Regions from separate parts of the Halomonas sp. KM007 genome, predicted to be linked through region 2. Evidence: predicted binding sites of a transcription regulator. Region 2 holds the regulator's gene; the other holds the start of a gene.
What was found. Region 2 encodes FliA, which starts transcription of late flagellar genes. Its sites were predicted from a motif close to CTAAAGTTNNNNNNNNNNCNGCCGATA; they were not measured.

Region 1 (7,842 bases), 1.7 Mb from region 2:
GCGCGCGGATGCGCTTGGCCCGCAGCGCTTCTGCCTTGCTGAAGCGCTCCAGCAGCGGCAGCACGAAGGCGGCGGTTTTGCCGGTGCCGGTTTGGGCGGTGGCGATGAGGTCCTTGCCCGAGAGAATGGCGGGAATGGCCTGTTCCTGGATGGGCGTGGGCGTCTGGTAACCGAGTTCGGTAATCGCCTGAACGAGGGGAGTGGATAAACCGAGTGTAGAAAAAGGCATAAGGGGCCCTGACAGCGAGTCGTAGGTGGGTCGAACGTAAAAAGTGGTGCAGCATAGCGTAAAATCGGCCCGCCGTTGCTCGAATATTGCCCGCCGCGTCACCGTACCCCGCCTCACACAAGGTATAATGCCCCCTTCCCGGCGAAGCCTGTGTGCTTTAGCCTGCTGTTTTACGTCGATAAGGTCGTGGTTTGATGATCAACACGAAAATTTACAAGGCGGTGTACGAGCTGGCCGAAAAGCTGATGAAGGCCGCGTCCAAGGATGACCGCGCCACCTTTGAAGCGCTTTACGCCGAGCTGCAGGCGATCTGCACCGAGCATGAGAACACCGAAAAAGACCACCCCGAGCAGTGGGAAACCCTGGCCGACTTCACCGAAGAGCTGGAAGACGCGCTGCCGATCTACCAAAAGGCGCTGGACAAGGCGGTGGCCAAGCAGTCGAACGACCATCTGGCCTCGATTGGCTTTTCCATGGCCACCCTGCAGGTGGAGCTGGGCGAGCCCCAGGCCGCCATCGAAAGCTTGCAGCGCGCCCAGGCCAGCGCCCAAACGATTGAAGATAACGAGCTGAAAGCAGAGATCGACGAGCTGCTGGCCACGCTCACCAACGGTTAGGAGTCCCCTTGACCAATAACGATATTTTTCGCCGTATTCGCTATGCCTTCGATTTGAAGGAGGCCACCATCGTCAATATCTTCGCCTTGGCAGAGGTGGACGTGACGCCTGCCCAGGTAACGGCCTGGCTGAAGAAGGATGAGGACGAAGCGCTGGTGCCCATGAAGAACCGGGAGCTGGCGGCGTTTTTGAATGGCTTCATCAGCTTCAAGCGCGGCAAGCGCGAAGGCCCGGTGCCTGCGCCGGAAACCCAGCTGAACAACAACATGGTGTTCCAGAAGCTGCGTATTGCGCTGAACATGAAGGCCGAAGACGTGCTGGCGGTGTTCGAGCAGGTGGGGCTACCGCTCAGCCCCCACGAGCTGAGCGCGTTCTTCCGCAAGCCAAGCCACAAGAATTACCGCGAGTGCAAGGACCAGATGCTGCGCAACTTCCTGATGGGCGTGCAGCAACAGCAGCGCCCCAGCCAGGAGAACTGACGCCTAAGGTGATACCTTAGCCGTCGCGCTTCACGCACACGAAGATGGCATTGCCAGACGCGTTGTCCCACGGGGTGATGGTCTGGTAGTCGTGTTCGAACACGTGTACCTCGAAGTAGGGCGTCAGCAGGGCGATGAGTTCGCCAAAGCTGACCGCCACCATGGGGTGCTCGTCATTCCATACCTGGGTGACCGCAGGCGTGCTCTTTTCGATACTGAGCCGCAGCGTTTGCCGTTCCCCGTGCCCCGCATAGTGCCAACCCGAACGAAACGTGAAGCGATCCTCGCCTTGCTGGGCGGTGTGCTTGACGAACAGCGCGTTGTCGATGCGCTCCTTGTCCACGCTGTTGAAGCACAGTACGCCGCCGGTGCGCAGGGCGCGGTGGGCGCTGGCGATGCAGGCGCTCAGCTTTTCCAGGTTGGCGTTGTAGTGGATGGAGTATAAAAAGCAGGTGATCAAATCCACCGGCTCATCCACTTGGAACTGGCCCATGTCTTGCAGCGAAAAGTGAGCTTCCGGGCAGCGGGTGGCTGCCAGGTCCAGCATCGGCTGGTGAATGTCCAGCCCGCTGCTGGTGTAGCCCACATCCAGAAAATGGCGTACGTGGGGGCCGGTGCCGCAGGCCAGGTCCAAGTGCTGGCTGCCCGCGTTGCCAAACAGCTGATGCAGGCGATGAATGGCGTTACTTTGCGCGCGGTAGTCGATGTCGACGCACATCAGATCGTAATAGCCGGAAAGGTCGGTGTAGAGCGCGTTGACGGACATGGTGGCCTAACGGTGAACGCTAAAGGAAAGAGGTGGCGCATGGTATACGAGCGCTTCGTATTTGAGAAGCCGGGTTTGGCTAGCCAACGGAGAGGGCAATGATACATATTCGAACCCGCCCGCCGTTTATACGCCCGTTTCGGGTTCGAGTATTGCGGGCCGTTCGGCAGCTACCGGCTTGACCCCAATAGCTGTTTCATGCGGCTATGCCTGGGCGAGAGCTGAAAAGGCTAATATCACCGGGCCTGGTGCAGGGTGCCCGGTGATGGGTTGTGGAGACAGCTTTTCACGTTAGCCGCTTACGGTAGCCCATCAAGAAAGCTGGTCGGCGAAGTCATGGTTGACGTCCCGATGGCTCGCCTCGTCGGCACGTACGGCGATCACCACGTCGCGCAACCGCGCATCCTGGGGTAGCTTCCAGTAATCGATGGCGATTTGGGGCGCCGGGATGTTTTCGTAATCGCCTCGGTCGATACCTTCCAGGTATTCGGTGTAGCTATAGACGGCTTCCTCTTCCAGGTAGCCGACCACGCGGTGGGCGGTCTTGCTGGAGCATAAATACAGCAGGAAAAACAGATTAAAGAACATGCCTTGGGCTACGAGAATGAGGAAGCGCTCGAAACGGTTGGGCTTGGCGACCTCGATAAAGGTCATCAGGTGCATGCGCTCGTTTTCCGCTTCATCCAATAGGGTACGAATCCAGCCATCATCATCCTTGATGCGCCGAATGGCATGCAAGTGCTGTATCGCCCCTCCCACCATGCCGGGCACGGCGGCCACTGTTTCCAGAATGACGGCACGATGGCCGTAACGGCCGGCAAAAAACTTGTCGGCAAAAAAACGCATGAATTTCACGACTCGGTAGGCAATGCGGTCTGACAGCCCCTGAGGTTGGTGATGTGTGTATTGTTCGCCAGGCCTCGTGTGCTCATCATGACTGTTCATGGTCTACTCCTTGCAGGTAAAATTTTAATGTATGACTTCTGTATGGCTTTTGGGTTCGTCGCTTGAGCATCTTTTTGCCACTGCGGTGAAAGATTGACGTCGCTGGCAGCGATGGGCGCTGAAATGCTAAAGAATCCTTGCGACTTTCCGATAATAAAGAGGTACGTCTTTTCTTAGCCACTAATGAGTCTGCCATGCCCAAATTACGTGCTCTGTTGTTGTCCGCTGCCTTGTTGATGCTTACCGCAACGGCTCAGGCATCTGTGCAGGCAGCAGAGGAGGCGGCGCTGGCGTGGTTGGTGAAGATCGATAACAGCGAGTATGAACAGGCATGGGAAGCCGCTTCGCCACTGCTGCGTACACCGCTTTCTGCTGCCATGCTTGAACGCACCGTTGCACTGTCGCGTAAGGACTTTGGCTCGGTGCAATCGCGCCGCCGAGTGCGCGTTTCGCAGTACACCTCCATGCCCGGCGCTGAACGGGGCGACTTCAAGGTCGTTACCTTCCAGACCCAGTTTGCCAACCGCCCGCGGGTGGTGGAAGTGGTGACCCCGCATCTGGAAAACGGCACCTGGCGGGTCAGTGGTTACTATATCGAGTGACGGCTGGGTCAATCAGCCGCTAGCCTATCACACGATCATCCCCGCCAATGCCTGCATGACCAACACGATGACCAGCACCGCGCTACCCAGTGCGAGGCTGGTCATCAGCGCATGGCGCTTCCACAGAGTTTCAACCCGTTTGCCATAGCGTTTCACCAGCCAGGCCAGCCCGTAGTAGCGCAGCCCGCGTGAGAGCAGCGCCGCCAGCACGAATAGCAGGATGGGGTAACCGGAGAGCCCGGCGGTAATCATGGCCACCTGGAAGGGGATGGGAAGAATGCCGATGGCCAGAATCGCGGCAAACCCGTAGCGGTTGAAGAAGCCCTGAAACGCCTGATAGCTCTCCTCCATGCCCATGAACTCGATAAACCAGGTCCCCAGCGATTGATAGAGCACCATGCCCACGCTATAGCCCACCAGCGACGCCACCAGGCAGCCCAGCGTGGTGGCCGTGGCAATCGCCCAGATCCGCTGTTTGTTCACCGCCATCAACGGGATCAGTACCAGCTCGATGGGCACGGGCAGTATGATGGTTTCCAGAAACGAGAGGGTGGCGATCAGCCAGAGCATGTGTTTTGAGCCGTTCAAACGCTCCAGCCAGTGCTGGGTACGGGTAGAGATCAGCGCCATCGTGTCCTCCTGACGTAACTGGCATGGCCGACTGGCGGCGGCGCACATGAGGAATGTGCGGGGTTGTCGTGTAGAGTAGACTGTGACTCACATGAGTGATCATCATATCGTCATCATTCCGGCAGAGCCTCATTATCTGCTCACTGCGCAGCAGGTAGCCCAGGCCAAGGCTGCGTTGTGGCAGTGGATGCCCGAGGCAGAGAGTATAGACGAGCAGGTATCGAAGCATGTGATGTTTCATGACTGTGGCAGCAACTTCGAGTACGTGCGCTGTCACCTGTGCGCGCAAGAGCTGACCCTTCCTGAGTGGCATCTCCTGATGGATCAGGATTACGACGCACAGCGTGGCTTTGCGCTCCTTCCTCAGACGCTGCCGTGCTGTGGCAGTGTCGCCAGCGTGCACCAGCTCGACTACTCCTTCCCCCAAGGGTTCGCTCGGTTTTCGCTCACGGCCATCAACCCCAGAACAGGGGCCATGAGCCCTCAACAGACCGAGTCGCTGCAAGGCCACCTGGGGCAACCCTTGCGGGTGATTTACCGGCATGTGTAGTGCGCAAGATTCGGGTAGGTGTCGGGCCTTTCACTGGGTAAGCTTTAGCGAGCATCAGCCTCTTTTTGCCCCTTTGCCCGTGAGATGGACGCGATGAACGACTACGCCCGTATCGAAAAAGCCATGGCCTTCATGGTGGCCCACGCCGCCCAGCAGCCGAGCCTGGAGGCGGTGGCCGAGCAGGTACACTTGAGTGCGTTCCATTTTCAGCGGCTGTTCAGCCGCTATGTAGGGGTGAGCCCGAAGCGCTTTTTACAAGCGTTGACGTTGGCGCGGGGCAAGCAGTTGATTGCTTCTTCCCAGAGCCTTGCCGACACCGCCGAAGCGCTGGGGCTGAGCGGCGGCTCGCGGCTTTACGATCATTTCGTGACGCTGGAGGCGGTCACGCCGGGGGAGTTCAAGCGCCAGGGGGAGGACGTGGAAATTGCTTATGGGGTTCACCCCACGCCGTTTGGCCAGGTGCTGGTCGCCACCACCCCGAGAGGCATTTGCCGCATGGGCTTTCTGGCAGCGACACCCGAAGCGGAGATTCTGGCGCAGCTGGCCGCCGAGTGGCCGCGCTGTACCTTGTGCCACCAGCCGGACGCCACGCGTTACGCCGTCGAGGCGCTGTTCGAACCGCCGCGCCGCGCCGCGCCTGGGGCACTTTCGCTGCATGTGCGGGGCACCAACTTTCAGCTCAACGTGTGGCGGGCGCTGCTGATGATCCCGGACGGGCAGCTTGCCAGCTACTCCCACATCGCCCAGTGGCTGGGGGCGCCGAAATCGTCTCGGGCGGTGGGTAACGCGGTGGGCGCCAACCCCGTGGCGCTGTGGATTCCCTGCCACCGGGTGATTCAGCAAAGCGGCGCCCTGGGTGGCTACCGCTGGGGGCTGGAGGTGAAACGCCAGGTGCAGGCCTGGGAAGTGGCCCAGCATCTGGAATCCTCGGAAAGCGCTTGAAGCGAGTGACCGGCTAGTGCCCAGCTAGCGCACGCTAATGTCCAAATATGGACCAGCCCGTGCGTTGCACGAACATCTCCAGGGCGCGCACCCCCAGAAGGCTGTTGCCGTAGCTATCCAGCCCCGGCGACCAGACGGCCAGCGAGCCGCGCCCCGGCGCAATGGCCAGAATGCCGCCGCCCACGCCGCTCTTGCCCGGCAAGCCCACACGGAAAGCAAACTCCCCCGAGGCATCGTAGTGGCCACACATCATCATCAATGAGTTGATTCGGCGTGCCCGCTGGGGCGACACCACCCGCAGGTTGCTGGGGCGGTTGACGCCGTCGGAAGCCAGAAACAGCCCGGCGTGGGCCAGTTGCTCGCAGCTCATGGCGATGGCGCACTGGTGAAAGTAGGTGCCAAGCACTTTGTCCACGTCGTGGCGCAGCCGCCCAAAGGCTTTCATGAAGTGCGCCAGCGAGGCGTTACGGTCCTTGTGCTGCATTTCCGAGGCGGCGACCTGATGGTCGAAGCAGATGCTGTTGTCGTCGGCGATATAGCGCACGAAGCTCAATATTTCGGCCAGGGTTTCCTTGGGGGCGTGGCCCATCATGATGGCGTCTACCACCGCAATGGCCCCGGCATTGATGAACGGGTTGCGCGGTTTACCGCTCTCGTGTTCCAGCTGCACGATGGAGTTGAAGGGGTCGCCGGAGGGTTCGCGGCCGACGTTGGACCACAGCGCATCGCCGAGCTTGCCCAGGGCAATGGTCAGGGTGAAAACCTTGGAAATACTCTGAATCGAGAACGGCGTGGTGGCGCAGCCCGTCGAGAAGCGCTCGCCCTCTACGGTGGCCAGGCTGATGGCAAACTGGTTGGGATCGACCTGGGCCAGTTGGGGAATGTAGTCGGCCACCTTGCCGCGCTCGGTGGCGTGGGATAGCTCGTCAGCAATCTCGTTCAGTAGCGTTTGCATCTCGGGCGTCGTTGTTTGGCAGCGGGAGCCGCTACCCTAGCGGAAAAAAGCCCAGCTGTCTGCTGGCGGCAGCCCGCTGAGGCGCTGCGCAATAACCTTGATAACCCTTTGAGTTGATAAACATGCTGTTTGCAGTGGGAGCCCTTGCAGCGGGGCCGGTGGCATCTACACTGCAGCCTGAACCCTGCCCGGTCAAAGGAGGTTTCATGGATAGGATATCCAACGCGGGGCCGCTGATGCTCAAGGTGCCGATGAAGTCCATGGCGGTGGTGCTGGACCCCGCCGATGCCAACGATGTGCTGGAGCATACGCCCACCCCCTTTTCACCCAATGAGCAGGCCAAGCACAGTGCCCTCAGCCACTTCGAGCCGGGGTTCTCGCTGATTTCCGAAGGAGAGGCCCGCGAGCAGCGCAGGGCGCTGAACGAGCGGGTTCTGCAAAGCGATTGTCCTCACCATGATGCTTCCCAGGCGTTCGTGCAGGTGGTGCAGGAAGAGGTCACGGCGCTGCTGGAGCGGGTCGCCACCCGCTATGACGAGCTGGATTGGCCGACCTTTCTGCTGACCTGGGACCGCATCGTTCGTCGCGTGGTGCTGGGCGACGCCGCCGCCGATGACCGCGTACTGACCGAGGAGCTGACTGCTCTGCGCAAAGCGGCCAACTGGGGCTTTTTGCGCCCCAAGCGCCAGCGCCTGCGCAAGCGCTTCGAGCAGCGCCTGGCGTATTACCTGCGTGAAGCGGCACCCGGCAGCCTGATGTCTGCGCTGGCTCCGCAGTGCCCTGGCCGAGAGCAGGCACCGTTGCAGCAGGTGCCTCAATGGCTGTTTGCCTTCGAGCCGGCGGGCATGGCGACCTTCCGCGCCCTGGCGCTGCTCAGCGCGCATCCTGATGTCGCGGCGCAGGCGCTGGCCAAAGCGCAACAGGGCCACCCGCTGGACGATTTCAAGGCCACCCTGTTGGAAGCGCTACGCCTGTGGCCCACCACGCCGCTGCTGCTGCGCCAGACCACCCAGCCAACCCAGTGGCAGGCGGGCACCATGCCCGCCAATACTTCGGTACTGATTCACGCACCCTACTTTCATCGCGACGAGCGCTACCTGCACGCCGCCCATCGCTTCACCCCCGAG
Region 2 (7,842 bases):
GGGGCGTCGGCTGCGTGGATGAGGCCACGGCAGCCGAGACAGGGCCCATGGCCCAATAGAGGGTTTCCACCTGCTCGGGCCGAAAGAACAACAGCCAGCCTCGCTGTGCTGGGCTGATGGAGAGCGGCACAGCCAGAATCCCACACTGCTCTGACATGTGGAGTGACGCTGTCAGCGGCTCCACCGCCACCTCTCGGGTACACCACGGCCCCCCATGGCGATGCCCCCTGTCGATACGCTTCACCAGTTGGCACACCACCGTGGAGAGCGGCACCACACCGGCAGAACACACGCTGCCATTGAGCCACAGGGCAACCCCCTGAGCACGGAACAGCGCACACCAGGACGCAGCCTGCTCGTGAAGAATCTGCTGGGGGCTTTTGGGTTCTTGCTGGGCAGAGACCGACAGCACCAGGCTATCCTGCACGCGCTGCAGGTAACGTGCCTCCTGGCGAGCACGCAGCAGCAACAACCGCTGCATCGCCATTTGCACCAGTGTCCGCACCGCATCGCGCAAGGGCGGCGCCACGGGGTGGGCATGGGCCGAATGACAGAACAGCAGCCCCCACAGGCCAGCATCACTTTGCATGGCCACACTGAAGGCACTGTGTGCCCCCAGCCGCTGCAGATAGACGCGCCGCTCGGCAGCCGGCGCACGCAAGAAGCAGTTGCGCAGGTTGGCCGTGACGTCTGCGGGCACCAGGGGCTCGGTGTCGGCGGTGACGTCTTGAATCAAGCGCACCGGATGACGTTCGTAGGCATGCCGCAAGGCCAGTGGGAAATCGCTGGCCGGAAACCGTTGCCCGCGCAGCCCTGCCAAGCGCCCCGTACACTTTTCGGCCACGATGAGCCCATGCCAATCGCCGTCGAAATGGCACACCGAGACGCGCTCGTGCCCGGTCAACTCCTGAACGGCACCGACCAGGTAGTCCAGCAGTTCCTCCTGGTGCGTGGCTTCGGCCAGGCGCACCAGGCGCTCATTGAGCGTTCCCAGCAGGCGCTGCTTGCCCATCGGGGGCAATGGCTCTATTTCGACGACGACGTGTCGGTCTGTTCGATAGGCCTGGAGTTGAAAGCGCGTATCGACGGTGGCTCGGCGAAAAGTGAGCGGGCCGGATAGGCGGGGCTGCCCTTGCAGTTCATGGCGCAGCCGCTGGCTGAGCCGCTTGCCCAGCAGAGACGTCAGCGTAGGGGGCGGCTGCTCGTTGGTGGGTAACCCCAGTAATGCCGCCAGGTTGCGGCTGACGGCCTGAACCTGCCGCACGTCGGTATCCAGTACCAAGACAGCGCCAAAGGACTGCAGTCGAGAATGATGCGTCGACACGAAGATAGCCTCGAGATAGTGCTTTACCCCTCGACCTGCTGTTTGAGCAGCAGTTCAACGCGTCGGTTGGCAGCTCGCCCTTCCGAGGTAGCGTTACTTTCCATGGGTTGGGTGTCGGCATAGCCAACCGCCCGCATACGAGAAATGGCGATACCCTGACGCTCCAACTGGCGCACCACGGCAATGGCGCGACCCGTGGAAAGCTCCCAGTTAGAGGGAAAGCGCGGGGTGGCAATGGGCACGTTATCGGTATGCCCTTCCACCGATATTTGGCCTTCGAACGTTTGGAGTACTGACGTGAGACCTTCTAACACGATCAGGCCCTGAGGCGTTAGCACATCGCTACCACTGGAAAACAACAGGCTGTCGTCGATGCGCAGGGTGATGCCCTCACGACCCTGCGAGACACTGACCCCAGGAATATCCAGCCCCGCCATCTGCGACTGCACGCCGTCGTGACGTGGATGAATACCGGTGGCCAATGAGGCCAACGGCATGGCCATGATGGCACTGGCCGGCCCCATGGCATCGCTCTCCCTCCCTTCGCCACCGCCAGGAGGCGTCAGCGCCAGCAAGAGCACGAACAGGGTAATCAGCAGCGTCAAGACGTCCAGGTAACTGGTCAGCCACCCTTCGTCGCTCTCGCCCGCTGCCGCTGGCAGTTCCAGCGCAAACCGTGCCTCGTGATTGAGCATGGCGCTACCCTTTCAACGCCGAATCGACGCCTGGGCGCGGCTTGACGCTCGCATCACGGATTTCGTCGTGGTAGTTGGCCACGAACGAGTTCAACGTCTCTTCGATGAACGACGGCAAGCGACGCTTGGTAATGAGAGAAATGCCTTCCAGCACCATGTTCATGGTGATCAGGCGCTCTTCGGTCCGCCGCTCCAGTTTGACGGCAATGGGCTTGAAGACCAGATTGGCCAGCAGAATACCGTAAAACGTGGTGAGCAGCGCCACGGCCATACGTGGGCCGATCACCTGCAGATCGCCCGCATCCATGACTTCCAGCATGTTGACCAGCCCCACCAGCGTACCAATCATGCCAAAGGCCGGCGCATAGGTGGCCATGGTGCGGAAAATCTGCGCTTCGGCATGCTCACGCGCCTTCAGCCTTGCGATCCGCCAGCGCAGCATGTCGAAAATTTCATCTTCCTTGGTGTTGGCAATCACCAGTTGAATACCGGTGCGCAGAAACGGGTTGCGCGTATGCTCCAGCTCCCGCTCTACCGCTCGGACATCGCCCTTGAACCATAACCGCGACATGGCCACCAGCTCGCCGATATCATCGCGCACATAGGTGTTCTCGCGGCGGAATACCAGGCCTACCAGGCGCACTACCCGCAGTACCTCCTTCAAGGGGTAGCTGATGAACGTCGCCGCTAGGGTACCGGTAATGACGATGGCCAGACCAGGCAAGTTGATAAAGCTTTCTGGCGACTCTGCGGTAAAGAACAGCACGCTTATCAACAACAGCATGCTGGCAAATATGCCGATCAACGTAGAGGGGTTCATCAACGGCTCCTTGCCGGTTAACGTGAGAGGATAAGAAGGTCAATCTTGGTCGCTCAAGCGGGCACGAAGGCGGCTGACGGCCTGGCTATGCAGTTGCGATACCCGCGATTCGGTGACGCCCAGTACCGCCCCCACCTCTTTGAGGTTCATCTCTTCCTGGTAATACAGGGCCATCAGCAGTTTTTCACGCTCGGGCAACGCCTCGATCGCTTCGATCAGAGTGTGCCGCTGCTGCTCGTCGAGCAGTTGTTCGAAAGGGCGATTGGCGCTGCCTTCGTCCCCGGCTGGCTCACCGCCATCGGCCACCAGTTCCTCGAAGGGCAGTAGCTGCCCGCTATTGGTGTCGTTGAGCAGCTGTTGATAGTCGCTCAGCGGCATCTCCAGCTCACGGGCAATTTCCACCTCTTCAGGGGGCCTGCCCAGCGTCTGCTCCAAACGGCGTACGGTTTCATCGACTGCGCGGGCAGAGCGGCGCACGCTGCGCGGCAGCCAGTCCCGAGTGCGCAGTTCATCCATCATGGCGCCCCGAATGCGTTGGCTGGCGAACGTGGCAAACGTCGCGCCCTGTGCGGCATCAAAGCGACCCAGTGCCTCCAGCAAGCCCACCATGCCCGCTTGAATCAGATCATCCAGCTCGATACTGGCGGGCAACCTGACCTGCAGTGTCAAGGCCTGACGTCTCACCAGTGGCATGTATTGAGTTAACAGCTCACTCTGCTTGATCCTGCCTTGTGCTGTATACATCCTATTGCCTCACGGCTAAACGATCTTTACTGATAATTCACGATGACCTGCAGCCCCTGTACGCGCACGGGCCGTTGCCCCGGCGACAGCGCAAAGCGCAAATGAAGCGGCGCGTTGGCTTCCAGACCTGCCAGTGCCATGGTGCTGCCACGCATGCCACTCAGGGGCACGCATTGTGCAGGATGGCATAGCCAGGCGTTGACAGGCGCATGGGCAGGCGCCTCGAAACGCCATTGCACCCTCGCCAATGTCGCGTCGCCCAGCGGTATGCCCGCCGGAGGCCTGATGGCCTGGCTGCTGCTCGCCCGATCGCTCATGGCCACCATCACCGCGGGCATTTGACTGCTCCAGCTACCTGTCGCCGCCCGCGCCGATTCACCCACAACCAGCGATAACACCAGCACCCACGCGGCGCTGGAGAGAAACACGCTCCATGTCACTGTTGACCACTTTGCGGTGTTGATCAATGTTCGTAGCAACATCGTCTGTAGAGGCATTGCCGGTCCCTTGTCATGGGGTCATCAACGAGCCAGTAGCAACAGCTCTATTTGCAAATAGTGCGCAGCGGCATCACGCAGGTTGTCCAGCAAGCCCTGACGCGGGAGGTGCGGCTCGTGCAGGGCCAGCAGGCGGCGCGGCCCCCCTTGCTCACGCATCTGGCGTAGGGCACGGTACATGCTCGCGAAGGCCTCGGCGTCACTGCTCACCCATAGCGCCCAGTGAGGGTGATGCGCCAAGGCAGCCATCGACCCTGCCTCGGGGCTTGCCACCTTGACGTCCCACTCCTGAGGATCGCCCGCCCACTGGCGCCCCAGCGATGCCCACTGCGCCAAGCGACCTTTGACCTTGTCGACGTGCACGGCACCCGCTGAGCTCAACCCCACAATGACCAGTGTGCGTGTCGGGCGGGGGGCCGTTACGTTCGCTGCCGCACTTGCGACCTCCTTGGGAGCGGTTTCCGAAGCGTCCGCGCCAACGTTCGTTTGCGCCACTTCCTTGTCTGAAGTGGAAGTATCGACACTCGGCGCGTCGGCCGCAGGCTCGTCAGGTTGCTCGCCTCGCTGCTGGCGCTGCAAATCTGCCCATTTTCTCAGCCCGGCAGCCTGATCCTGGCCATTCATAGCACATCCTCGAGGCTGACACTGCCCAGTTGCCGAATGGCATCTCGGGCCATCAACACATGCAGCAGCGCGTCCAGCAGGGCCGTATCCCGGCGCTTGCGCTGGCTACCCAACAGCCGCACCAGATCCGTTCTCAGCGCCTGGCCTGGTTCATCATCGGCCAGGTCGAGGTGGCCTGCCACGGCCGCTGCACCGCTGGCCATCAACAGGCGCAGCTCACGACTCACTTCGCCACTGTCGCTTTCCTTGAGCTGTTGCCACGCTCGCTTGGTCAGTGCGGCCAGCCCATCGCTTTCGAGCTGGGTGACCAGCAGTGACAGTACATCGCTACCCAACCGGGCGGGTGTCAACCAATAGCGACGCGCGACGCGCTTGTCACTTTCAGGGTCACGGATGTCGCCCACCCAGGTCAGCAGGGCGTGACCCGAGGCGGCCTGCACCTCGACATAGGCATTCCACAGCTGCATGCGCTGGCCGCGAAAACGCACCGTGACGCTGTGGGTCAGCGTACTCTCTTGAAACAGATTCTTCAGGGCGTAGCGCTCGCCCTGATAGTCTACTCGCTGGCTGGCATGCACCGCGCTGACCCAGGTCAAACGTTGGTCGTGCAGCCAGGTGAGCACGTCGGGTTCTGGCAGAGCGGGCAGCAGGTGAACTGCCATATCTTCTCCACACTCTTCCAGACGCGGCTGCCAGCCGGCAGGCTGACGGTGCTGAAGCCGCGTCAGGGCCAACCAACGGCCCTGCTCATCCAGCCGAACATCCGGCATCGTCCAGTCACAGCCACGCCCTTGGCGGCGTGGCGACCAGGCCAGCCCCATGGCGCGGCTATTGGCATCTGCCCCGGACAACAGCTCATCCAGCCGCTGATCCTGAATGACCCCAGGCAGTGCGCCGATATCCCAGGCGGCTTCCAGCAGGTAAAAGTCATCCACCCGTTTGCGCAGTCGAGCCAGCACCGATGAGAGCCTGCGCCCTTGCCCCAGCACATCCCGCGACCAGCGTGGCAAGCTGAGCGGCGCCGAGGGTTCGGTCTGGTGCACGGCGCGGGGCTGTGCGCCCAACGCCTGAGCGATCAGCGCCTGAGGGTCGGCCACGGACATGTCTTCCGGCACCTGCTGGCCATGGGAGCCAAACAGCACACGCATGCCATGGCGCATGACGATATCCAACGCCGGGGCCAAGCGCCCCGCTTCATCCTGCTTGGTGATGATGCAGTCGTCCAGCGTCGCCCCAGCCGCCCTGGCTGCCTGGCGATAGCGCAACACGACCTCCTCCAGCGTTTCGGGCTGACTGGCGGCATTCAACATCAGCACCAGACGCACGGTGGATTGCCCCCCCTGAAGGTGTGCAATCTGCTCGATCACCCGCTGATCGCGCTGGCTCATGCCGACGGTATCGATGACTACCCACTGCTTGCCCTGAAGCCGTCCCACCAGCTCGTCAATGGGTTGCTCGACATCCAGCGCATACATGGGGGTATCCAGCAGTCGCGCATAGATCCGCAGCTGCTCATGGGCACCAATTCGGAAGCTGTCGGTAGTCACCAACGCCACCGGGCGTGTGCCATGGCGCATCACAAAACGCGCCGCCAGCTTGGCCGTGGTGGTCGTCTTGCCGACCCCGGTAGGGCCTACCAGAGCCACGATGCCGGTCTGGTCGAAAAACGCCTCTTCCTGACGCAGTACACGCAACCGCGCCATGAGCTGTTCGCGTAGCCAGGCCATCAAGCTGTCGCTGGAAGCCGGTAACGATGCCAGCTCATCGGGCAAGGCCTCGACCACTTCCTGGCTCAGCTCATGGCTGAAGCCAACGCGCAGCATCACCTGCTGCAAGTGCTCTGACGCGCTGTCCGCCCTTGGCGCAGGGTCGGGTTGCCGTCGCGCCAGCAGCTCGCGCATCTCTTGCATTTCGCGCAGCAGGCGCTCGCTCATGACTTCCAACGGGTCTGGCTGTTGGGGCAACGAAAACACCGGCGCAGCGGGTTCCTGCTGCGTGGCCGGGCTAGGGGCAGGATCGAACTGATCGACCGCATCGTCTGCCATGGCGAGGATTTCGACTCCCCCTTCGGTGCGCCGATTGGCCACGATCAGGGCGTCATCGCCGAGTACTTCTCGCACCTGGCGCATGACATCGCGGCTGTTGGCTCCGACAAAACGTCTAACGCTCATGATTCACCTGTTACCTGTGTACGAAAGACGGCTAACCATCAGGAGCGGCATCAGCGACCACCCACCAGCGTGGTCACACGCAGCGTGCGGTCGTCAGGAATTTCTGCCTGAGACATGACCACCAGGTGGCGCATGCGACGGCGCAGAAAACGCGAGAGCACGGCACGCAGCGAGTGCTGTACCACCAGCACCGGGGCTTCACCACTGCCTTCATGACGCTCCAACGCTTGCTGCGCCTGATTCATGAGCGTATCCGCGAGTCCGGGCTCCATGGCGCCGTTGCCATTCATGGCCTGAAGCAGCACTTGCTCTAGTTGCGCATCCAGACCCATGACATTCAGCGTCTCTTGCCCAGCGAACCACTGCTGGGTAATCGCACGCCCCAGCGCAATCCGTACCAGCGCCGTCAGCTCGTTGGGATCCTTTTGCTGGCCTGCATGTTCGGCCAGGGTATCCAGCACGCTGCGCATATCACGAATCGACACATCCTCATCCAGCAGGTTCTGCAAGATACGCTGAAGCACCGTCAACGAGATGGATTTGGGCACCACTTCTTCGACCAGTGACTTTTGATCGTCGCCCAGCTTGTCGAGCAGTTTCTGCACTTCCTGGCGCCCCAGCATCTCGGGGGAGTGGCGGTGCAGCAGGTGGTTGAGGTGGGTAGCGATGACCGTGCTGGCATCCACGACCGTATAACCATACACCTGTGCGTGTTCACGTTGATTGGCGTCGATCCAGACCGCTGGCAAGCCAAAGGCCGGATCCTGCGTCGGCGTGCCCTGTAGCTCGCCCGATACCTGGCCTGGGTCAATGGCCAACCACTTGCCCGGCTGTGCCTCGGCACGCCCGATCTCGGCGCCTTTCATGGAAAGCACATAGGTATTCGGCGGTAGCTCCAGGTTGTCGCGGATATGCACCACGGGCGGCAGAAAGCCCACTTCCTGGGCGAATTTCTTGCGCACGCTCT

Region 1: a site for FliA is predicted at 3,163-3,189, ahead of RVM27_RS16170 (DUF4019 domain-containing protein). Genes of this name have one in related genera too.

What each region holds. Positions count from the first base shown of each region.
Region 1 covers NZ_CP136131.1:3,402,974-3,410,815, forward strand. Annotated here, with positions in the region: gene RVM27_RS16145 (DEAD/DEAH box helicase) at 1-229, opposite strand, end outside; gene RVM27_RS16150 (Replicative DNA helicase) at 424-846, shown strand; gene RVM27_RS16155 (YehS family protein) at 855-1,325, shown strand; gene RVM27_RS16160 (class I SAM-dependent DNA methyltransferase) at 1,342-2,091, opposite strand; gene RVM27_RS16165 (alternative oxidase) at 2,404-3,036, opposite strand; gene RVM27_RS16170 (DUF4019 domain-containing protein) at 3,231-3,638, shown strand; gene RVM27_RS16175 (YqaA family protein) at 3,666-4,268, opposite strand; gene RVM27_RS16180 (hypothetical protein) at 4,360-4,818, shown strand; gene RVM27_RS16185 (bifunctional transcriptional activator/DNA repair enzyme AdaA) at 4,912-5,760, shown strand; gene RVM27_RS16190 (glutaminase) at 5,795-6,715, opposite strand; gene RVM27_RS16195 (cytochrome P450 family protein) at 6,922-7,842, shown strand, end outside.
Region 2 covers NZ_CP136131.1:1,682,709-1,690,550, forward strand. Annotated here, with positions in the region: gene RVM27_RS07860 (sensor domain-containing diguanylate cyclase) at 1-1,324, opposite strand, end outside; gene RVM27_RS07865 (OmpA/MotB family protein) at 1,348-2,019, opposite strand; gene RVM27_RS07870 (motility protein A) at 2,024-2,839, opposite strand; gene RVM27_RS07875 (RNA polymerase sigma factor FliA) at 2,879-3,583, opposite strand; gene RVM27_RS07880 (flagellar protein FlhE) at 3,610-4,023, opposite strand; gene RVM27_RS07885 (hypothetical protein) at 4,105-4,704, opposite strand; gene flhF (flagellar biosynthesis GTPase FlhF) at 4,701-6,875, opposite strand; gene flhA (flagellar biosynthesis protein FlhA) at 6,926-7,842, opposite strand, start outside.